DNA from 2 places in the Vibrio aquimaris genome. Region 1 is predicted to be linked to the other one. Evidence: predicted binding sites of a transcription regulator. Region 1 holds the regulator's gene; the other holds the start of a gene.

Region 1 (4,443 bases):
TAGGCTCAAACCTGATTGAGATTCGGCGATGAACTCAACAGGGGCCGACTTTAGCTTCTGATAAAACCCGTAGCAATGATTGGCATTTTTGGTCACACCAGCCCCAACCGCTGCAACTAGAGAAAAGCCTTCTTTGAGTTTGATTTCTGCTTCGATAGCGGAATCTTGCAGATATTCTAACGCGCCACCGGCAATTTCGGAGGTGTAGGCTAAACGAAGAGTTTGTTGGTCTTCTTGGACTTCATAGGTGAGAGGCTCAAGCTGAGCGCGTTTTAAACCGCTCAATGCTTCTTGTTTGAGCCTTTCAAAGTCATGCCCGATCGAAAAATGAAGCTGAATGAGCAGCACTTCATCCAACGAAGATATAATTTTGGCTCCTCGTCCAGAAGCAAGTACTCGCTCGATACGAGTTGAACCAGCTTCCGGGTCATAACTACAGCGAAGATGAAGATCCATCGAGCTTTGGGCGACAGGTTGGAGAGTGCGACTATGCAGCACTGGGGCAGCTAAGCGTGCGAGCTCGTTGGCTTCATCAAGGCGAAGCAAAGGTAGTAGACAGGCATCGGAAACTAAACGAGGGTCTGCGCTATAGACACCGGCCACATCGCTCCATATGGTTACCTTCGAAGCTTCTGCTAAAGCGCCAATGACGGTTGCGGAGTAATCGGAACCATTTCGACCGAGTAATACAGTATGGCCTTGCCCATCTTGAGCCATAAAACCAGTAATAACAATACGATGATTGATATGCTGGGTGAGTGCCTCTTTGAGCAAAGGGTAGGAGTCGCCTCTGTACACCTCTGGCTGAGTTCCAGCTTGTGCGCGAAGAAATGCTCGAGAATCTTGAGTAACTGAGGGCATTCCATTTTGATTGAGTAAGCTTGCAAGCAAGCGCGCCGACCATGTTTCTCCATGACCAAGCACTGAAGCTCTTTGCGCGGCGCTTAAAGGCGCTATTAGCTCTCCTAGGGTGCTAAATTCATCATTTAGAGCTGAGATAAGCTCGTTTTGTAACTCGCCTTGCAGTAGATCTGTGACCAACTGGGTTTGGAACTGCCTCAGGGATTGCAGGATTTCGTGGGCGATACGGCCATCTTTGTTTAGAGCATCCAAGAACTCAATCAAGCGATTGGTTGTCTTTCCAGCTGCTGAGACAACGATGAGATCATCGGGGTTGGAGTACTCTTTGAGTATCTTGGCTACTCGGCGGTAACAGTCAGGGTTTGCGAGACTGCTTCCGCCAAATTTATGCAATTGTCGCGACGGGTTCATCGATGCAACTCCTTGGCTTTATTAAATGCTTGCTCCAAATCGTTAATGAGATCATCTGCATCTTCCAACCCAACCGATAAGCGCAAGAGTTGTTGTGATACCCCTGCTTTTTCAAGCGCTTCTTCGCCCATGGCTCTGTGAGTCATAGAAGCTGGGTGACAAATAAGGCTCTCGACACCTCCGAGAGATTCAGCCAAAGAGAATAATTGTAGTTCACCAACGAAATACTTAAGCTGCTCAAAACTTCCTGAAAATTCAAAGCTGAGCATAGAACCAAACCCTGATTGCTGTTTCTTGGCAATCTCATGGCCTGGGTGCTCTGGTAAGCTAGGATGATAGATTTTTCCAACCAGGGATTGCGATCTCAGATAGGCCAAAATGTGGTTAGCACTGTCTTCATGGACTCTCATCCGAGCCGCAAGAGTTCTGATTCCTCGTAAGGTCATATAGCTATCAAAAGGTGTACCTGTCGCGCCAATACAATTGCCCCACCAAGCTAAATCTTCACTATCCTTTTCATTTTTTGTAATAATGACACCACCAATCACATCGGAATGACCATTGATATATTTTGTGGTGGAGTGAATCACGAAATCGGCGCCCAGTTCCAACGGCTTTTGGAATATGGGGGTTAAAAAGGTGTTATCTACGGCTACCTTTGCGCCTGCTTGATGCGCTTTCTCACACACCTGTGCAATATCTACGACCCGCACCAAGGGATTTGATGGTGTTTCTAAAAGGACGAGCTTGGGTTTTTGTTCAAGGGCTAAATTGAGGGCTTGAGTATCTGATTGATCGACGAAAAGAACGTTGAAATCCCCTTTTTGAGCTCGTGTGTTGAACAGTCGATAGGTTCCACCATAACAATCATGCGGCGCAATAATAAGATCATCTGGTCCAAGAAATGCGGAAACCCATAAATTAAGCGCTGAAGTGCCGCAATTGGTGACTACGGCGCCGGCGCCAGATTCTAATTCAGAGAGAGCTTGTTCTAATAGCCCACGGTTGGGGTTGCCTGAACGTGTGTAGTCATATTTTGGCACCTCGCCAAAGGCGGGAAAACCAAAGTTTGTCGAGAGATAGATAGGCGGTACGACAGCATGATGCTGAGTATCTGACTCTATACCTGTACGCACTGCAATTGTGGCTGTTTTAGGGCGGCTCATAAGTGTTTCCTTTCGAACAGTAGTGACCTCTTTGGAGATAACACTATACCTTTTCGTGGATGTTAGAGATATGTTATTCCAATCAACTCTTTTTACTTTACCTTGAGTTTTTTTGGACGTCAATATATCCAGACGTCTATATGTCTTTGCTTGTGGCCATAAATCCCGCTAAAATTACCTTTTGTAATTTTATACATAATCAAACATAAAGGTGCGCAATGGCAGATTGGAACGGTGAATACATAAGCCCGTATGCTGAACATGGGAAGAAAAGTGAGCAAGTAAAAAAGATAACAGTTTCTATCCCACTGAAAGTACTAAAGGTATTAACGGATGAACGTACCCGTCGTCAAATTAATAACCTGCGCCATGCGACCAATAGTGAGCTGCTTTGTGAGGCCTTCTTGCATGCCTATACCGGTCAGCCGCTACCAACGGATGAAGACTTAAGAAAAGATCGCCCTGATGATATTCCAGCTGAAGTGAAAAAGTTGATGACTGAGATGGGCATTGCTTTTGAGTCTTATGATGAAGACTAGCCAGAACAAGATACTTGCGTTGCCAATGTTTATATCGTCAATCAGATGATAGGCTGATCGTCATTTCATTATGTCTAGAATAGAAAAAGCCGCTGACTGGGAAGTCAGCGGCTTTTGTTCAAAGCAGTATCATCTATTACTGCATATAGTTCTTTGGCATATCGATACGAGCGACGCCTGATTCTACAGCTGCGTTTGCGACCGCTTTGGCGACTTTTGGCAACAAGCGAGGATCCATAGGCTTAGGTATTATGTATTCTGGTCCAAACTCAAGCTTATCGACTCCAGCCGCTTTTAATACTTCAGCGGGTACGGCTTCTTTAGCCAGATCTCGGATAGCCTCTACCGCAGCCAGTTTCATTGCGTCGTTAATTTCGCTCGCTCTTACATCTAGAGCGCCGCGGAATATAAATGGGAAACACAGCACATTGTTGACTTGGTTCGGGTAGTCGCTGCGTCCGGTCCCCATGATGAGATCGTTACGCACTTGATGAGCAAGCTCTGGTTTGATTTCAGGATCTGGATTAGAACAAGCAAATACAATCGGCTTGTCTGCCATTAACTTAAGTGCTTCAGGTTCAAGTAGGTTTGGCCCAGAAACCCCAAGGAAGAGATCCGCACCTTCAATCACATCTTCGAGAGTGCGTTTATCTGTGTTGTTGGCAAACAACTGTTTGTATTGGTTAAGGTCATCACGACGAGTATGAATCACGCCTTTGCGATCTAGCATGTAAATCTTTTCTCGCATAGCGCCGCACTTTATCAAAAGCTCCATACAGGCAACCGCCGCCGCCCCTGCACCTAAACAAACAATAGTGGCGTCTTCGAGTTTCTTCCCTTGTAACTCGATGGCGTTAAGCATGCCTGCAGCAGTGACAATGGCCGTTCCATGTTGATCATCGTGGAAAACAGGCACATCACAGCGTTCAATAAGCTGCTTTTCGATTTCAAAGCAGTCAGGAGCTTTGATGTCTTCTAGGTTTATGCCACCAAAGGTATCTGCGATGTTGGCAACAGTATCAACGAACTCTTCAATAGTGCGGTGTTTCACTTCGATATCAATTGAATCTAAACCTGCAAAGCGTTTGAATAATAGCGCTTTCCCTTCCATGACAGGTTTTGAAGCAAGAGGTCCTAAGTTACCAAGGCCTAAAATGGCAGTGCCGTTTGAGATAACAGCAACCATATTGCCTTTTGCTGTGTATTTATAGACATTCTCAGCATTTTGCGCAATTTCACGCACAGGCTCAGCAACACCGGGGCTGTATGCTAGCGATAGGTCAGCGGCGGTTTCTGCTGGTTTTGATAGCTCTACAGAAATTTTGCCTGCTGTTGGGTAGGCGTGGTAATCCAAGGCTTGCTGACGAAATTGCTCTTCAGGAGAAAGTACTTGGTTGTTGTCATCGGACATGGGGGTAGACACTCATTTTAATAATAATTTAGATAGGGAAAAATCATTCTAGATT
Region 2 (4,443 bases), 550 kb from region 1:
CTTCATGTTCAAAAATTGCTGGGTATTTTCCAACCAAAGACCAAGTCATAAAAAATGGAGTCCAGTCAATGTAACGGCGAAGAGTTGCGACATCAAAATCATCAAATACATGTACTCCTGGTTTTGCCGGAGCCGGTGGGGTATAGCTATCCCAATCTATAGCCACTTTATTCTCACGTGCTTGTTCAAGTGTTACTGGCTTGGTGCGCGGCTTCTTGCGATTATGTTGATCGCGAACTCGCACATAATCTGCATCCAACTTTTCAATAAAGGCTGGGCGTAACTCATCAGAAAGTAGGGATGTACAAACACCTACAGCACGAGACGCATTGTTCACATACACAACCGGATGGCGGTAATTTTGTTCAATTTTAACTGCGGTGTGAGCTTTAGAAGTTGTCGCTCCGCCTATCAATAAAGGCAAGTGGTAATCAAGACGCTCCATTTCTTTAGCAACATGGACCATTTCATCAAGAGAAGGGGTAATCAAACCGGACAAACCTATAATATCGACATTTTCTTCTTTGGCGACCTTGAGTATTTTCTCACATGGCACCATTACGCCCAGATCAATAATTTCGTAATTGTTGCATTGTAAAACGACCCCAACGATGTTTTTACCTATATCATGAACATCGCCTTTAACCGTTGCCAACAGTATCTTACCGTTAGAAGATCCGGCTTGTTTTTCGGCATTGATGAAGGGTTCTAAGTGTGCGACAGCTTGCTTCATCACTCGAGCAGATTTCACCACTTGGGGAAGAAACATCTTACCCTCACCAAATAAATCACCGACCACATTCATACCGTCCATTAAAGGACCTTCAATCACCTCAAGAGGCTTAACTGCGTTGATGCGTGCTTCCTCGGTATCCTCGACAATAAACTCGGTAATACCTTTCACCAAGGCATGTTCTAACCGTTTGGCTACGGGCCAAGTTCGCCACTCAAGTGCGCTAGCATCTTCCTCTTTACCGACCCCTTTTTGTGCGTATTCAGCAGCGATGTCTAGTAATCGTTCGGTTGAGTCATCGCGGCGATTAAGAACCACATCTTCTACAGCTTCTCTAAGCTTTTCAGGAACATTGTCATAGATTTCTAGCTGGCCAGCATTCACTATGCCCATATCCATACCATTACGAAAGCAATGGTAAAGAAACACAGCATGAATGGCTTCACGAACGTAATTGTTGCCCCGAAATGAAAAAGAAACGTTGGATACACCACCGGAAATCATCGCATAAGGAAGATCGCGCTTAATATCTGCAATAGCATCAATGAAATCGACCGCATAGTTGTTATGTTCTTCGATCCCCGTCGCAACGGCAAATATATTAGGATCAAAGATAATATCTTCTGCAGGAAAACCCACCTCATCAACCAAAATTCGATATGCTTGGGTACAGATTTCCAACTTTCTCTGACGAGTTTCTGCCTGACCAACTTCATCAAACGCCATGACAATAACCGCAGCACCATAGCGGCGAATTAGTTTTGCCTGCTCAATAAACTTATCTTTCCCTTCCTTCAAGGAAATAGAATTCACAATTCCCTTGCCTTGGATACACTTAAGCCCTGCTTCTATGACCTCCCATTTAGATGAGTCAACCATAATAGGAACTTTGGATATTTCAGGCTCTGAAGCACACAGGTTGAGGAAGCGCACCATGCATGCCTGCGCATCAAGCATACCCTCATCCATGTTTATATCGATAATTTGAGCGCCATTTTCCACTTGCTGACGAGCAACATCGAGCGCCTCATCGTATAACTCCTCTTTTATCAGACGTTTAAAACGTGCTGAGCCTGTCACATTAGTTCGTTCACCCACATTCACAAATAAGGTGTCTTTCTCTATGGTCAGCGGTTCTAATCCTGAAAGACGGCACGCTACGGTTAGCTCTGGCAACTGACGAGGAGTGATAGCCTCCACAGCCTCCGCCATGTGGCGTATATGCTCAGGGGTTGTGCCACAGCATCCGCCAATTAAATTGAGAAAACCACTCTGAGCCCATTCCTTAACATGCATTGCCATGTCTTGAGGAGATAGATCATATTCGCCAAAAGCATTCGGTAACCCTGCATTAGGGTGGGCAGAAACAAATGATTCTGCAATACGGGACAATTCCTCGACATAAGGACGAAGTTCATCAGGACCAAGAGCACAATTAAGACCAAATGAAATAGGCTTTACGTGGCGAAGAGAATTATAGAAAGCTTCTGTTGTCTGTCCTGATAGTGTCCTGCCTGATGCATCTGTGATGGTGCCAGAAATCATGACAGGCAATGCCAGCCCTAATTCTTCAAACACACTATCAACTGCGAATGCACAAGCTTTGGCATTTAACGTATCAAAGATGGTTTCGATAAGTATTAGATCAGAGCCACCTCTTATTAAAGCTTTGGTGGATTCTGAGTAAGCAACAACTAACTCATCAAAACTTACATTGCGGTAACCTGGGTCATTGACATCTGGAGAAATAGAGCAAGTACGATTAGTGGGACCAAGTACACCGGCAACATAACGAGGCTTTTGTGGATTCTTTACTGTCCATTCATCAGCCGCTGCACGGGCTAGTCTTGCCGCTTGGTAGTTAATCTCTTCGCTAAGGCTTTCCATATCGTAGTCAGCCATGGCGATGGTAGTAGCATTAAACGTATTGGTTTCAAGGATATCAGCACCTGCTTGTAGATACTCACAGTGGATAGCCTTAATCAAATCTGGTTGAGTTAATACTAAAAGATCATTGTTACCTTTAAGATCGCAATGCCAATTAGCAAAGCGCTCACCTCGGTAGTCTGCTTCCTCTAGTTTATGCCCCTGAATCATGGTGCCCATACCACCATCAATCAGCAATATGCGATGTTTTAACTGAGTTTCTATCTCTTGCCTTATATTACTTCCCACGATACAGCCCTATTACTTTCCTTATTCAGCCATCCTATCACAGTTTAGAAAGGAGTCTAGACGTCTAAACGACTAAATTTCTCACCTAAGAATGACAAAAAACGTTTGCTATTTAATCACGTCGAGAAGAAAATTCTCAGTCATAATTTGTCACACTTTGAGATCCCAATGTCGGTTTACTACACTCTCTGTTTTTTATCTGCCGCCGCAATGTTTATTGCCTTTATAAACAGTAAGATAGGAAAGATGCAAACAACCATTGCTATTACGGCAGGCTCAATGGTTCTATCTCTTCTTATTCTAATCGCTGGACAAAACAACTGGTTTCATCTGACTGAAATTGCCTCTGATACTGTATCAAGTATTAATTTTGAAGACTTTCTTCTCAAAGGTATTTTGGGCTTTCTGCTTTTTGCTGGTGGTTTAGGCATTAAATTGCCTCACTTAAAAAATCAGAAATGGGAAATTACCGTACTGGCATTGGGCGCTACCTTATTCTCAACCTTTTTTATCGGTTTTGTCCTGTATGGTTTCTGCCAGCTGCTCGGTGTTCAATTTGACCTTGTATATTGCTTGCTCTTTGGCGCACTAATTTCACCGACCGACCCTATTGCCGTTCTTGCTATTGTCAAAAAGCTAGACGCACCTGAGCGTATCTCCACTCAAATCGAGGGAGAATCCTTATTTAACGATGGTTTCGGCTTAGTTATATTCGTCACGCTGTTCACCATAGCATTTGGTAGTGAAGCTCCAACAGTAGGTAGCGTCACTATGCTATTTATCCAAGAAGCTATTGGTGGCATCGTATATGGATTTGCTCTTGGATTGCTATTCCATTACCTGATCAGCTCAACCGACGATCACTCAATGGAGTTACTGTTAACGATAGGTGTGCCTACGGCCGGCTATGCATTTGCGGAAGTTCTGCACGTTTCAGGGCCGCTTGCTATGGTTGTATCCGGAATTATGATCGGCAACTGGACTCGATTTATTGGCTTCTCTAAAGAGAGTGAAGACCATCTTGATCACTTCTGGGAGCTTGTCGATGAGTTTTTAAACGGCGTGCTGTTTCTTTTGATCGGTATGTCCATGCTACTGTTTGAATTCCATAAAGAAGATTGGATCTTAATGGCATTTTCCGTACCTCTAGTGCTGGGCGCGCGTTACCTAAGTGTTTTCCTTGCTTACATAGGCTTTAAACGGCATAGAAAATACAACCCATGGTCAGTCAAGATCCTGACTTGGGGCGGTTTACGAGGCGGCTTAGCGCTAGCTATGGCCCTTTCTATTCCCTCAGGTATTTGGGTTGTTCAAGACAAGCTCATCGACGTGAAAGAAATCATCCTCGTTATGACCTACTCCGTCGTAGTGTTTTCCATCTTAGTTCAGGGTTCAACGATTACTCCTATGATAGAAAAAGCCAAGCTTGCTGAAAAAGAGATGGGATCGGATAAATAGCTTTTTCAAAATTATAAAGGCTCTTTAAAGAGCCTTTAATCATCTAGTGATGATATTTGTGGCTTGAAGTGATACCA

The links. Region 1 encodes MetJ, which represses methionine synthesis genes. Its sites were predicted from a motif close to TTAGACNTNTANANGTCTAA; they were not measured.
Region 2: metH (methionine synthase) is a predicted target of MetJ. The motif match lies at 2,965-2,984, and genes of this name have one in related genera.

The regions. Positions count from the first base shown of each region.
Region 1 is NZ_CP045350.1:205,763-210,205, forward strand. It holds gene FIV01_RS00960 (bifunctional aspartate kinase/homoserine dehydrogenase II) at 1-1,272, opposite strand, end outside; gene FIV01_RS00965 (O-succinylhomoserine (thiol)-lyase) at 1,269-2,438, opposite strand; gene metJ (met regulon transcriptional regulator MetJ) at 2,657-2,977, shown strand; gene FIV01_RS00975 (malic enzyme-like NAD(P)-binding protein) at 3,114-4,388, opposite strand.
Region 2 is NZ_CP045350.1:2,794,022-2,798,464, forward strand. It holds gene metH (methionine synthase) at 1-2,908, opposite strand, end outside; gene FIV01_RS12885 (cation:proton antiporter) at 3,077-4,366, shown strand.